Regions from separate parts of the Streptomyces spectabilis genome, predicted to be linked through region 1. Evidence: riboswitches for the same ligand, from Rfam matches in the RefSeq annotation. Region 1 holds a riboswitch; the other holds the start of a gene.
What was found. A riboswitch is a leader RNA that binds a small molecule or an ion and turns the genes downstream of it on or off. The one in region 1 is predicted to bind cyclic di-AMP.

Region 1 (7,132 bases):
AAGGAGCAGCCAGGGCAGGGCGCGGCCGTCGCGGTGGGCGCGGACCGTGGTCAGGAAGTGGACCGCGAGGGCGGCGGCGAGAAACAGGCCGCTCACCCGGACCGTGGTCGCGAGCGCGGCGAGCGTCGCCGCGAGCGGCCAGGCGCGGCGCCGCGCTGCCAGCCACGCGGGCAGGGCGAAGGCGAGGAAAAGCGCCTCGGTGTAGCCCGCCGCGAGGAAGACCGCGCACGGCGACAGGAGGAAGAACAGGACGGCCCGGCGGCCCGCGTCCGGATGGGGGACGTGGTCGCGGGCGATGCGGGCCAGGGCCAGGACCGCGACCGCCCCGGCCACGAAGGAGACGAGCAGCCCCGCCGCCGCCCAGTCCGGTACGACGGCGTGGACGGCGCGCAGGGTGAACGGGAAGCCCGGGAAGAAGGCCTCCCGGTTGTCCCAGCCCTCCATCCCGGGGCGCAGGTCGCCGGGGAAGTAGCCCTCCTGGGCTATGCGCAGGTAGTGCCACCAGTCCCACTGCTGCCAGGCGGACAGCGGGGACGCGGCGTGGTGGGTGCGGGAGTCGGGCGGGAACAGCCAGGTGGCGCCGTACGCCGTCGTCCACAGGCCCGCGCGCGTGAGGACGTAGAGGAAGAGGACGTCCGCGTCCTCCTTGCCGAGGACGCGCCACCGGACGTGCCACCGGGCGCGCCGCGGGGCGCCGCGCCGCCGGGGAGCGGAGGCGACCGCCCGGGGCCGGGGCGGCGAGGAAACGGACAAGACGGGTGCCTCCGTGGGTGGTCGGGGACGTTTTGGGGCGCGCGGGGGCGCCGCGTGGCGCACTGCGTGCGTGCGAGCGGGGCGGTGGGTGGGATCGGGGAGTGCGGGGCGGCGGTGGGCGGGTAACGGGTCCGGGGCGTTAGCCCCGTGGGGTCAGGGCCGTGCCCAGCGTCCCCGTGCTCTCCGGCGGATACGTGGGCGGCGCACTCCTCTCCGCTTCGCCCAGCTGCGTCTCCGTACCCGAGGTCTCCGTGGGCGGGAAGCTCGCGCTCGGCGGGGGCGGCGAGCCGGAGTCGGTCGGCGGGGGCGACGGAGAAGGGGAGGGCGACAGCGGGGGCGACGGCGACTGCGGGCCCGAGGGGACGGTGGCGGGCGGCGTCGGCTCGGAGCTGTACGAAAGCGCCAGCGCGCCCGCGCCCGCGACGACCAGGCTCGCGGCGACGGCGACCGCCGTGACGAAGACGCGGTGGGCCCGGCGGCCGCGCCGGACGACGGCGGAGACGGGCGGCACGTCCGCACGGGAGCGGCCGGCGTCGGCGGCCTCCTGGAACAGCGAGCGCAAGGGGTCGTGCGGTTCAGACACCGTGGGCCTCCTCGGTACGCGGGTCTGTCAGACGGAGGGCGAGCGCGGCACGGCCGCGGGACAGATGGGTCTTGACCGTGCCGGGGGAAAGGCCTGTCTCCCCCGCGATCTGCTCGACGGTGAGGTCGCACATGTAGTGCAGGGCGAGCGTCCGGCGCTGCTGCGGCGGCAGTTCGCGCAACGCCTCGACCAGGGCGACCGACTCGGGGCCAGGACCCTCGGCGTGCGGCGGCGCGCCGCTGCGCTGCCAGGCCGACGCCGAGCGGCGCAGGCCGCGCCACCGGCTCACCGCGAGCCGCCAGGCGACGGTGCGGATCCACGCCTCGGGGCGGCCGTCGCGGTCGAGCCGCGCCCGGCGGCTCCAGCCCTTGACGAACGCCTCCTGCACGACGTCCTGCGCCTCGTGCAGGTCACCGAGCATCACGTACAGCTGACCTGTCAGCCGCGCGGCCGCTTGCGCGTAGAACTCCTCGAACTCCTCGACGGTCAACTGATCGCTCCCGGATCTCCTTGGTCTCACCGTGCTTACGCCTGCCGAGCCGCATCCGGATGACACGGAAGGCGAAAGATCCTGGTGACGACGGTCACAGCCCCCGCGGCCGCCCACCCGGGGCGAGGGCCCCTGCGCCCCACGACCGGCCCATCAAATCCTGCGCCCCCGCCGCCCCCGCGGCACGCTGCCAGTGAACGTGATCCGGAGGTGCGGCATGGCGGCTCAGGCACAACCAGGGGCCCGGTCCCTCGGGCCCCGCGCGGGCATACGCGGCCGCCGCATCCGCGTGGCGGTGGTCGCCCTGCTCCTCGCCCTCACCGCCCCCGCCTGCGGCGGCTCCGACGAGCCCGGTGACGCGGCCACCGGCCCGGCCCGCAGAGCCGATCTGCCCTTCACCCACCCGGGCGTGCTCGTCAGCAAGGCCCAGCTCGACCGGGTGCGCGCCCACGTCGCGGCCCGCGAGCAGCCCTGGCTCAAGGCGTACGAGCAACTGCGCGCCAGCAAGTACGCGGCCGCCGACTACCGCCCCAAGCCGTACGCCGTGGTCGCCTGTCCGCCGGGCGACGAGCCGGGCCGGGGCTGCGTGGAGGAGCGCGAGGACGCCCTGGCCGCGTACACCCAGGCGCTGCTCTACAACATCACCGGCGACCGCGCCCACGCCGTGAAGGCCACCGGGATCATGGACGCCTGGGCCCGCGTGGTCACCCGGCACACGGAGGCCAACGCTGGGCTCCAGACCGCCTGGGCCGCCACCTCCTGGGCCCGCGCGGCCGAGGCCGTGCGCTACACGTACGACGGCTGGGCCGACGGCGACCTGCTGCGCTTCGAGCGGATGCTCCGCAACGCCTATCTGCCCCAGGTCGTGGCCGGCTCGGTCGAGTCCAACGGCAACTGGGACCTGGTCATGGCCGACGCCGTCATCGGCATGGCGGTCTTCCTCGACGACCACGCGGCCTTCGAGGAGGCGGTGCGCCACTTCCGCGGCCGCGTGCCCGCGTACTTCTATCTGAAGTCCGACGGGGCGCTGCCCGTGGCGCCCAAGGGCAGCGAGCTCGACACGGCGGACGAGCTGAGCCGGTACTGGTTCGGGCAGCGGCGGTTCGCGGACGGGCTCGCGCAGGAGACCTGCCGCAACTTCAAGCACGCCGGGTACTCCCTCGCCGCCACCGCCCACATCGCAGAGACCGCCTGGCACCAGGGCGTCGACCTGTACGGCGAGGTCAAGGACCGGCTGCGGGCCGCGTTCGAGTTCCACTCCGGCTACCAGCTCGGCGCCACCGCGCCCGGCTGGCTGTGCGGCGGCAGGCTCCAGCGCGACCTCGGGCCCGACACGGAGGTCGGCCTGAACCATCTGCGCGGGCGCCTCGGCATGGAGCTGCCGCACACCCGGAAGCTCACCCTGGAGCGGCGCCCGGAGGGCACCGACGACCTCTTCGTGGCGTGGGAGACGCTGACGCACGCGGAGAACACATGAGGCGCGCGGAGGCGTCTCGGGAACCAGTTCGCGTTCGGTGCCCCTGATGGCGTACTGTTGGGTTCACCGACGCGGGGTGGAGCAGCTCGGTAGCTCGCTGGGCTCATAACCCAGAGGTCGCAGGTTCAAATCCTGTCCCCGCTACTGAAACCGAAGGCCCGGAATCCGAATGGATTCCGGGCCTTCGGCATTCCCCAGGGGTCCGGGGGCGCGCGCCGCCCGCGCCACCGCCCCGCGCCAGGGCGCGCGCTGCCCGCCGGGTCACCCACTCGGAGCACGCCGGGTCGCCCCGGGGCCCCAACGCGGGAAGCCTTGGGCCGATGCGGCGGGTCTGCGGCGGGAGTGGAACGGTGGTTGCTTCGGGCGGTGGGGGCCTCGGCGCCGGGGGCGGCGGGGGCCTCCGTGCCGGTGCCGGGCCGAAGGAGCGCCATGTCCGCTGAGGGTCCCGGCCTCCCCCGTGAGCGGGCCCTCGCCCGGGTGCTGCCCCCGCTCCTGCTCGTGGTCGGGGTCGTCTTCGACGCGCTCACGCCGCCCCAGTTCACCGCGTCCCCGCTGTTCGCCGCCGCGCCCCTGATCGCGGCCCCGTTCTACTCGCTCGCCACCACCGTGGCGACGGCCGCCGTGTCCTGCGTGGCCGTGCTCGCCCTGCGCATCGACAACCACTCGGGCGTGGACGTCCAGGTCGTCACCTCCTTCGTCACCATGCTCACCGTCGGCGCCCTCGCCGTCGTCATCAACCGCGTCGTCCGCCGCGGCGACGTCCGCCTCGCCTCCGCGCGCTCCATCGCCGAGGCCGCGCAGCGGGCCGTGCTTCCGCAGCCGGACCCGCGCATCGGCGGTCTCGACGTCGCCGCCCGGTACGAGGCCGCGCAGGCGGGCGCCTTCATCGGCGGCGACCTGTACGCGGTGCAGGACACCCCGCACGGCGTCCGGCTCGTCGTCGGCGACGTACGCGGCAAGGGCATGGGCGCGGTGGCCGCCGTCGCCGTCGTCATCGGCGCCTTCCGCGAGGCGGCCGAGCAGGAGGCCACCCTGGAGGCCGTGGCGCAGCGCCTGGAGCGGGCGCTCGCGCGCGAGGGCACGCGGCGTGACGGGCTCGACGCCTTCGAAGGGTTCACCACGGCGGTCCTCGCGGAGATCCCGCGCGGCGACGGGACCGTACGGCTCGTCAACCGCGGCCACCCCGAGCCGCTCCTGCTGCGCGCCGACGGGCGCCTGTGCGTGCTCTCGCCCGCCGAACCCGCCCTGCCGCTGGGCATGGGCGACCTCGGCGCATGGCCCGACCGCGCGGACGAGACCGACTTCCCGCCGGGCTCCACGCTGCTGCTCTACACCGACGGGCTCAGCGAGGCCCGGGACGCGCGGGGCGTCTTCTACGACCCCGCGATCCGGCTCGGCGGCCGCGTCTTCTCGGGCGCGGACGCCCCCGACGCGCTCCTGTCCACCCTCGTCGCCGAGGTCCTCGACCACACCGGCGGCGGCGCCAACGACGACATGGCGCTTCTCGCCGTACGCCGCCCCGTCACGCCCAGTGACTGAATGGAGCCCCAGTGCAGCGCGACTGACGACCCGTCACCCGCAGGCGAAGATCGATCCGGCTGCGCAGCGTCATGGCGCGCGCTCAACTCGCCCCGTTCCCCACGCTGATGTCCCGTTGTGTTCGTGGCGTAAGCGTTAACGATCAACCCGAACAGCTTGGAATACCGACCCGCTGTCTATTAACGTTCGATAACGCAGCGCGGTCGTCCCAGCCGTCACACCCGGCGGCTCCGCGCGCACGCGCCTAATCCCGCAAGGGAGCCGGGGAACCACCACATTGGGGTGAATCGGACGCCTTTCACGTACGCGGACCCGTATCCGCCGTACCCGAGAAGCGGCCGTAGGAGACCTTCCTGCTCCGAACCCGTCAGCTAACCCGGTAGGCGAGAAGGAAGGAAAGGAGTGCGCCCCCGTGGCGTCCAACCGGCCTGCCCCAGAAGCGCTCTGCATACCGAACGACGGTCTCATCGAGGGTGCCGACGGCGGTGACGGCCCCGGCGGATCCACCGCGTACGCCGCGCACTCCGAGTACTTCGATCCCTCCGCGACCTCCGCGGCCTCCGCGCCCGCCGGGTACGCCGGTTACGCCGCCCAGGAGCCCCCGGCTTCCTGGGAGGAGTGGAACCCCACCGCGGACACCGTCCGCCCCGTGCGCGGCAAGCACCGCATCCACAAGAAGGGCGGCGGCGGCCTCGCCCGCAGCTCCACCGTCCTCGGCGTCGGCGTCATCGCCGCGGTCGGCGCGGGTGGCATCGCCACCGCGCAGGGCGGCAAGCCGCCCGTCTCCATCTCCCTGCCGGACATGGCGTCCGTCGCGGACTCGCTGCCCGGCGTCGGCTCCCTGATCGACGGCGACGACACCGCGGAACCGGCCACCGCCGCGGCCGCGGCGCCGCTCAGCTCCGCCGGTGTCACCGGCGTCGACGCCGAGCGGGGCACCACGGACGCGGGCGAGGCCCTGCGGGCCCGCATCCTCCAGCAGGCCGAGAACCAGCGCCACCAGGCGGACGACGCGCAGCGCAGGCAGGCCGAGGACGCGGCCGTCACGAAGGCCGCCGCGACCGCCAGGAGCCAGCAGGGCAAGGCGGCAGCCGAGGCCAAGGCGAAGGCCGCCGAGGAGAAGCGCGAGAAGGAGGAGGCGGCCCGCAAGAAGCGCGAGGCCGAGCGCCTCGCGAAGCTCGCCAAGAGCTACACGCTGCCCGCCTCCTCGTACGTCCTCACCTCCCACTTCGGCGACTCCGGCTCCATGTGGTCCTCCGGCCAGCACACCGGCCTCGACTTCGCGGGATCGAGCGGCTCCCCGCTCAAGGCCGTCCACTCCGGCACCATCACGGAGGCGGGCTGGGCGGGCGCCTACGGCTACCGCACGGTCCTGAAGCTCGATGACGGCACCGAGATCTGGTACTGCCACCAGTCCTCGCTCTCCGTCAGCGTGGGCCAGAAGGTCAGCACGGGCGACGTCATCGGCCGCATGGGCGGCACGGGCAACGTCACCGGCGTACACCTCCACCTGGAGGTCAGGACCAGCGGCGGCGGGGCCATCGACCCGCTGTCCTGGCTGCGGGGCAAGGGCCTGACTCCCTGATCCCGCTGAACTCCGGCGGCCCTGGCGACGACCCCCCGACGCCAGGGCCGCCGGTCATGTCTTTCAGCCGAAAACAGCCGTCTCCTGCCGGAATTCCCAACTCCGTAAGGATGTTGGCCTCCGTATGACCATTCTTCGCCCTCTGGGCTCGTCCGACCTCGAAGTCTTCCCGCTCGCCCTCGGCGGCAACGTCTTCGGCTGGACCGCCGACCGGGACCAGTCCTTCGCCGTCCTCGATGCCTACGCCGCCGCGGGCGGCAACTTCATAGACACCGCCGACGCCTACACGTTCTGGGTGCCCGGCAACAAGGGCGGCGAGTCCGAGACCGTCCTCGGGCAGTGGATGGCCGCGCGCGGCAACCGGGACGACGTCGTGGTCGCCACCAAGGTCGGCGCGCTGCCCGAGTACAAGGGCCTGTCCGCGAGCACCATCAAGGCCGCGGCCGAGGAGTCGCTGCGCCGCCTCGGCACCGACTACATCGACCTGTACTACACGCACTACGACGACCCGTCCGTGCCCGTCGAGGAGTTCATCACCGCCCTCGACGAGCTGGTGCGGTCCGGCAAGGTGCGCGCGATCGCCGCGTCGAACATCACCGCCGAACGCCTCCAGGAGTCCCTGGACTTCTCCGACCGCGAGGGCCTCGTGCGGTACGTGGCGCTCCAGCCGCACTACAACCTCGTCTCGCGCGACACCTACGAGGG
Region 2 (7,132 bases), 1.1 Mb from region 1:
GTTTCCTGCGAGCACGGAACCTGCCGAAGATTGTCGCGCCCGCATACCGCCGGGTACAGTCGCGGCACTGCGCTGCCAGCCCCCATGCTGTCGAGGCGAAAGAGAAGTTGGTGAACGACCGTCACCCGCCGGGGTCCCCCGCTCCGGCCCCGGCACCCGACGCCGACTACGCTCCCTACGGTTCCTACGACCAGAGCGCGCAGCACGTCGGCTACGGGTACGACGGCTACGCCACCGGCAGCTTCACCGCCACCGGGTTCAACGCCCCAGGTGCGCAGGACGGCACGGGCGTCTTCGACACTTCCGGCTCGGGATTCGCGGTCGGCGGAGGCTTCCCCTCCGACCCGCTCTTCGGCGAGCTTCCGGGCCAGGCCTACGACACCGGCCAGTGGGCCACGGCGGGCCAGCAGCCCCTGGGCCACGACGGGTTCAGCACCCCGCAGGGCCTCTCCCCGTACGACACGGGCAGCCACGACACGACGGGCATGTGGGACACCGGCGGGTACCAGCAGCTCGCGGACATCCCGGCCCAGCCGGGCCCGGATTCCACCGCCACCTGGTCCGCCACCACCTGGACCGACGCCCAGCAGACCGGCCAGTGGGCCACCCAGGTCTTCGACACCGGCGCGTACGACGCCACCGCCTGGAACTCCGACGGCGGCCACGAACCGTACGGCGACACGTACGGGAGCGACGGGACGGACGGAACCGGCGGCGCGGCTCCCGCCCCGGGCGACGCCTACGAGGCCGGCGACACCCTGTCCGGCACGTATGGCCAACCGACCACCGGCGAGCACGAGTTCGCCGCCGGCGACACGGCCGACGACACGCCCGGCGACGAACTCGGCGACGTCGAAGCGGGTGCGAACGTCAGCGAGCACGCCCCCGCCGAGCGCCCCCGCTCCACCCGCGCCGCCTCCCCGCGCACCCGCACCCGGTCACGCCGCTCCCCCGCCAAGCGCTCCGCGCTGCTCACCGTCGCCGTGCCGTCGGCGTGCGTGATGGGCGTCGCGGGAGTGGCCGCCGCCTCGGTGAGCGGCCTCAGCGGTGGCGACGACGACACCAAGGAGACGCGGGCGGCCTCCGCCCCGGACGCCGCGTCCGTGCAGCCGTCCGCCGCGAACAGCAAGCTCGACACCCAGCTCGCCAACCTCTCGGCCGACGCGGGTGACTTCGCCGACCGTGCGAGCCGTACGCAGGAACGTATTGACCTCAAGGCCGCCAAGGACGCCGCGCACCGGAAGGCGGTCGCCGAGGCCGCGCGCAAGGAGCGGCTGCGCCCCAAGTTCGCGCTCCCCGTCTCCCAGCACGGCCTGAGCGCGTACTACGGCCAGGCGGGCATCAACTGGATGTCGCAGCACTCCGGGATCGACTTCCCGGTGTCGTACGGCACCCCCGTGATGGCCGCGACCGACGGCGTCGTCTCCACGAAGTGGAACAGCGCCTACGGAAACATGGCGATCGTGACCGCCAAGGACGGCACGGAGACGTGGTACTGCCACCTCTCCACGCACAAGATCTCCAACGGCCCCGTGAAGGCGGGCGACGCCATCGCCTACTCCGGGAACTCCGGCAACTCGACCGGGCCCCATCTGCACTTCGAGGTCCGCCCCGGCGGCGGCTCTGCGATAGACCCCCTGTCGTGGCTGCGCAGCCACGGCCTGGACCCCACGTAGGCGGACGCGAGCGCACCGCCACGGCCCGCGCCCTCCTTGTGGAGGCGGCCGGGCCCCCTCCACAAGGTGTCACTCGGACTCCAGCAGTCCGAGGACCAAGCATCCGAGCGGAACGTCAGAGCTTCTCCACCGGCGCGTACCGCAGCAGCAGCCGCTTCGGCTTCTCCGCGCCGAAGTCCACCGTCGCCTCCGCGTTCGCCCCCGTGCCCTTCACGCCGACCACCGTGCCGAGGCCGAACTGGTCGTGCGTGACGCGGTCGCCCACGGCGAGCGACACCACCGGCTTCTCCGTCGCCCGGCGCGTGGCAAAGCCCTGCGCGCCCCCCGCGCGCGAACGCGACGACGACAGCGAGGACGCCACTCCCCCGGCGGGCCCCGACGAGGCGGGCGCGCCGACGGAACCCGTGCGCTTCCACTCCAGATGGGTCGCCGGGATCTCCTCCAGGAAGCGCGACGGCGGGTTGTACGACGGCTGGCCCCAGGCGCTGCGCACCGAGGACCGCGTGAGGTAGAGCCGCTCCCGCGCGCGCGTGATGCCGACGTATGCGAGGCGGCGCTCCTCCTCCAGCTCCTTGGTCTGGCCGAGGGCGCGCATGTGCGGGAACACGCCGTCCTCCATGCCCGTCAGGAACACGACCGGGAATTCGAGGCCCTTGGCGGTGTGCAGCGTCATGAGCGTGATGACGCCCGAGCCGTCGTCCTCCTCGTCCGGGATCTGGTCGGAGTCGGCGACGAGCGCCACCCGCTCCAGGAAGTCGGACAGCGATCCGGCCTCGCCCTCCTGGCGCTCCTGCTCGAACTCCAGGGCCACGGCGGCCAGTTCCTGGAGGTTCTCGATGCGCGTCTCGTCCTGCGGGTCCGTGGAGGACTGCAACTCGGCCAGATATCCGGTCCGTTCGAGCACGGCCTCCAGGACGACCGCGGGGCCCGCGCCCGACTCGACGACGGTGCGCAGCTCCTCCATGAGCGTGTTGAACCGCTTGACGGCGTTCACCGAGCGGGCCGCCATGCCGTACGCCTCGTCCACGCGCCGCAGCGCCTGGGGGAAGGAGATCTTCTCGCGCTGCGCGAGCACGTCGATCATGGCTTCGGCACGGTCACCGATCCCGCGCTTCGGCACGTTCAGAATGCGGCGCATCGGTACGCCGTCCTCCGGGTTGGCGAGGACCCGGAGATAGGCCAGGACGTCGCGGACTTCCTTGCGCTCGTAGAAGCGGACGCCACCGACGACCTTGTAGGGCAGTCCCACGCGGATGAAGATCTCTTCGAAGACACGCGACTGCGCGTTCGTCCGGTAGAAGATCGCCACGTCGCCGGCCTTGGCGTCGCCCGCGTCCGTGAGGCGGTCGATCTCGTCGGCGACGAACTGCGCCTCGTCGTGCTCGGTGTCGGCGACGTATCCGGTGATGCCGGCGCCCGCGCCCGCGTTCGTCCACAGGTTCTTGGGGCGGCGGCTCTCGTTGCGCTCGATGACCGCGTTGGCCGCGCTGAGGATCGTCTGCGTGGAGCGGTAGTTCTGCTCCAGGAGGATCGTCGTGGCGTCCGAGTAGTCCTCCTCGAACTGGAGGATGTTGCGGATCGTGGCGCCGCGGAAGGCGTAGATGGACTGGTCGGCGTCACCGACCACGCACAGCTCGCCGGGCGCCTCGCCGTCCTCGCCCTCCTGCGGGGAGGGGCCGACCAGCTCGCGCACGAGGGCGTACTGCGCGTGGTTCGTGTCCTGGTACTCGTCGACCATGACGTGCCGGAAGCGGCGGCGGTAGTGCTCGGCGACGTCCGGGAAGGCGCGCAGGAGGTGCACCGTCGTCATGATCAGGTCGTCGAAGTCGAGGGCGTTGGCCTCGCGGAGCCGCGACTGGTACATCGCGTACGCCTGGGCGAGGGTTTTCTCGAAGCCGTCGGCGGCCTGGGCGGCGAAGTCCTCCTCGTCGATCAGCTCGTTCTTCAGGTTCGAGATCTTGGCGCTGAAGGACTTGGGCGGGAACTTCTTCGGGTCCAGGTCCAGGTCCCGGCAGACCAGGGCCATCAGACGCTTGGAGTCCGCGGCGTCGTAGATCGAGAACGAGGACGTGAAGCCCAGCTTCTTGTACTCGCGGCGCAGGATGCGCACGCACGCGCTGTGGAACGTCGACACCCACATCGCGCCCGCGCGCGGGCCGACGAGCTGCTCGACGCGCTCCTTCATCTCGCCCGCGGCCTTGTTCGTGAACGTGATCGCGAGGATCTGGCCGGGGTGCACCCCGCGCTCGGCGAGCAGGTACGCGATGCGGTGGGTGAGCACGCGGGTCTTGCCGGAGCCCGCGCCCGCGACGATAAGCAGGGGGGAACCCGCGTGCACGACGGCCGCGCGCTGGTTTTCGTTCAGCCCGTCGAGGAGGGTCGCCGGATCGAGGGCCGGGCGCGGGGCACCGTCCCGGTAGTACCCGTCCCGGGGTGCGGGCGCGTCGAACTTCCCGTCGAACAGATCGTCCGGAATCGGCTCCGGAGCGCTGTCCTCGGGCGGCGGCGGCTCTTCCTCAGCGCCCTGCGAGGGCTTGAGGTCCGCCAGGAAGCTGTCGTCAAAGAGGCTGCTCATCGCCTCCCGAGTCTAGGCGGCCCCACTGACAGCCCGCCCCGGGTTCCGGCCACCGCCGCGGTCGGCCGGGCCCGCCCACGGGGCGCCACGGGGCGGTCACGCCGGGCCACGCCGCAGGTGAGCCGGGTCGGGGCGGCACCGGGGAGAGTGCGGAGGTGCGTAAAGTCACGAAAATGTATCGGGCATATCGAACATCAATCTTCCCTCGCGCCACAGGAGTTGGCTAGCGTGCTCCGCGGGCCGCACGTCCCCCCAAACCGGCGAACCCCGCCGGGCCGCGCGGCCTCCGCCGAGTCCGACGCGTTCGGAGCCGGGGACCCACCATGATCTTGGGGTGAATCCGTCCCGCCGCACCGCGCACGGGCCGGTAGGGCAGCCCTTCCGAACCGCCCGAACCCGACAGCTAACCCGGTAGGCGGTCCACGGAAGGAGTCGCCTCCCTTGGCGTCGCACCGCAAGCCGCGCACCCGCTCTCCCCTGGCACGCACCGCCCCGGCCCTCGGCATCACGACGGCCGCGCTCACCTCGGTGGCGCTCCTGTCACAGAGCGCGAACGCGGCCCCCTCCTCGGCCCCGGCCAGGCCCGCGGAGCCGAGTCTCGAAGAGGTCCAGAAGAAGGTCGACGACCTCTACCACCAGGCGGGTGTGGCCACCCAGAAGTACAACTCGGCCAAGGAACGCACCGACAAGCAGCGCAAGCACGTCGACAAGCTCCTTGACGACGTCGCCGAGCGCACGGACGACCTGAACGAGGCCCGGCGGCAGCTCGGCTCGTTCGCGGCCGCCCAGTACCGCACCGGCGCCGTCTCCGAGACCGCCGCCCTGATGCTCGCCGACGACCCGAAGGGGTTCTTCGACCAGAACCACCTCGCGGGACGGCTCACCAGCCGCCAGAAGAAGGCGGTCGACGAGTACCAGGCGCAGCAGGTGGCGGCCACCAAGCAGCGCGCGAAGGCCGCGAAGAACCTGAAGACGCTCAGTGACTCCCGCGACGAGCTGAAGTCGAGCAAGCGGACCGTCCAGACCAAGCTCGGCGAGGCCCGCACGCTCCTTTCGAAGCTGACCACCGAGGAGAAGGCGCGGCTCGCCGCGATCGAGAAGCGGAAGGAGGAGGCCGCCCGGCGCAAGGCCGCCGAGCTGGCGCGCAAGCAGGCCGAGGAGGAGCGCGAACGGAAGGCCGAGGAGGCGGAGCGTCGGGAGCGCGAGCGGAACCGGGACAGGGACCGGGGCCGGGACGAGGACCAGGGCTCCGGCGGTGGCTCGGGGACGGGTTCCGGCTCCGACACCGGCTCCGGATCGGGTTCCGGTTCGGGGAACACGGACAGCGGGTACGCCGCGAAGGCCGAGAAGGTGATCGCCTTCGCCGAGAAGCAGATCGGCAAGCCCTACGTGTGGGGCGCCACCGGGCCCGGTTCGTACGACTGCTCCGGGCTCACGCAGGCCGCGTGGAAGACCGCAGGGATCTCGCTGCCCCGCACCACCTGGGACCAGGTGAAGGTCGGCACCAAGGTGTCCACGTCCAGTGCCAAACGCGGTGACCTGGTCTTCTTCTACGACGACATCAGCCACGTGGGGATCTACATAGGCAACGGCAAAATGATCCACGCCCCCAAGCCGGGCGCGAACGTGCGCGTCGAGTCGATCTACTACATGCCGATCCACAGCGTGGTCCGCCCCGCGTGACCGAGGCCTCCGTAGAGGCACGACTGAAAATCGCCCTCTACGGAGGGGGCGCATACGCGTGGGGGCCCACACCCGGACCGGGTGCGGGCCCCCACGCGTACGGCGGGCGGTGGGCGGCTACGTCCACAGGACGGCGATGAAGATGTTCGCCGTCGTCAGCGCGCCGACCGCGCCGAACATCGCCTTGTCCACCCTCTCCTCGTCGCGCTTCAGGTACACGAGCCCGAGGATCACGACGAGGACGGCCATCTTGATGCCGATCTTGAGGTTGTTGACCTCGTTGTCGTCGGCCTGGTTCAGGCCGACCAGGGCCACGCCCGTGATCAGCATGGTGAGCGCGCCGTGCAGCATGGCGGGGCTGAAGCGGGCGGTGCCGTCACCCATCGCCTTCATCTGGGTCAGGAAGCCTCCCAGGAGCGAGGCGATGCCGATGATGTGCAGGCCGACGAAGAGATGGATGAGTACGTCCATGGGGCGGAGCCTAACCGGGCCCGTATCACCCCCCATCAGGCAGGTGGACCACGAACGCCACAACGGTCACAGGAACGGGCGAAGCGGGTGCCGACCGGCCGCCGGGGCGGTCGTGTCCGGTCACGAGCGGGCCGCGGGCGCCACTTCCGTACAACAGGTCACGGCCCGGTGACGGCGAGGTTTAGCGTCCATGACCGGTGACCGGCTCCCCACCGTCGTCCGGACCAGGGACGGCAGCCGGACATCACCGCCGAGAAGTCCGGCGGCGCCCCGTTCCCCCTGTGCGAGGCGCCGCCGGACCCGTACCGGACCTGGCCACTGTGGAAGGACGTGGAGCCTCCGTGGCACAGCACCGCAAGCCGAAACAGCGCTCGTTCAGCGGCCATACGGCCCGTACCGCCGCCACCCTCGCCCTCGCGTCCGCCGCCACGGCGACCGCCTTCGAGGGCACCGGACACGCCGAGCCCCGGCTCTCCGCAGGCGAGGTGAAGGCGAAGGTCGACGAGCTCTACCGCGAGGCGGAGGTCGCCACCGAGAAGTACAACGGCGCCAAGGAGAAGGCCGACCGGGCCGAGGAGTCGCTGCGGGACCTGCGCGACGAGGCCGCCCGCAAGACGGAGCGGCTCAACTCGGCGCGCCAGGGCCTGGGCTCCCTGGCCACCGCCCAGTACCGCTCCGGAGCCATGGACCCGTCCGTCCAGCTCGCGCTCTCCGCCGAGCCGGACGC

Region 2: another riboswitch for cyclic di-AMP. It lies ahead of CP982_RS25630 (C40 family peptidase); the one in region 1 lies ahead of CP982_RS20600 (M23 family metallopeptidase).

Annotation. Positions count from the first base shown of each region.
Region 1 covers NZ_CP023690.1:4,749,513-4,756,644, reverse strand. The annotation lists gene CP982_RS20630 (mannosyltransferase family protein) at 1-753, opposite strand, end outside; gene CP982_RS20625 (hypothetical protein) at 893-1,336, opposite strand; gene CP982_RS20620 (SigE family RNA polymerase sigma factor) at 1,329-1,826, opposite strand; gene CP982_RS20615 (alginate lyase family protein) at 2,044-3,303, shown strand; tRNA gene CP982_RS20610 (tRNA-Met) at 3,374-3,447, shown strand; gene CP982_RS20605 (PP2C family protein-serine/threonine phosphatase) at 3,733-4,842, shown strand; cyclic di-AMP (ydaO/yuaA leader) riboswitch at 5,074-5,243, shown strand; gene CP982_RS20600 (M23 family metallopeptidase) at 5,255-6,427, shown strand; gene CP982_RS20595 (aldo/keto reductase) at 6,552-7,132, shown strand, end outside.
Region 2 covers NZ_CP023690.1:5,807,912-5,815,043, reverse strand. The annotation lists gene CP982_RS25640 (M23 family metallopeptidase) at 111-1,676, shown strand; gene pcrA (DNA helicase PcrA) at 1,792-4,251, opposite strand; cyclic di-AMP (ydaO/yuaA leader) riboswitch at 4,529-4,684, shown strand; gene CP982_RS25630 (C40 family peptidase) at 4,693-5,934, shown strand; gene CP982_RS25625 (hypothetical protein) at 6,052-6,405, opposite strand; gene CP982_RS25620 (C40 family peptidase) at 6,747-7,132, shown strand, end outside.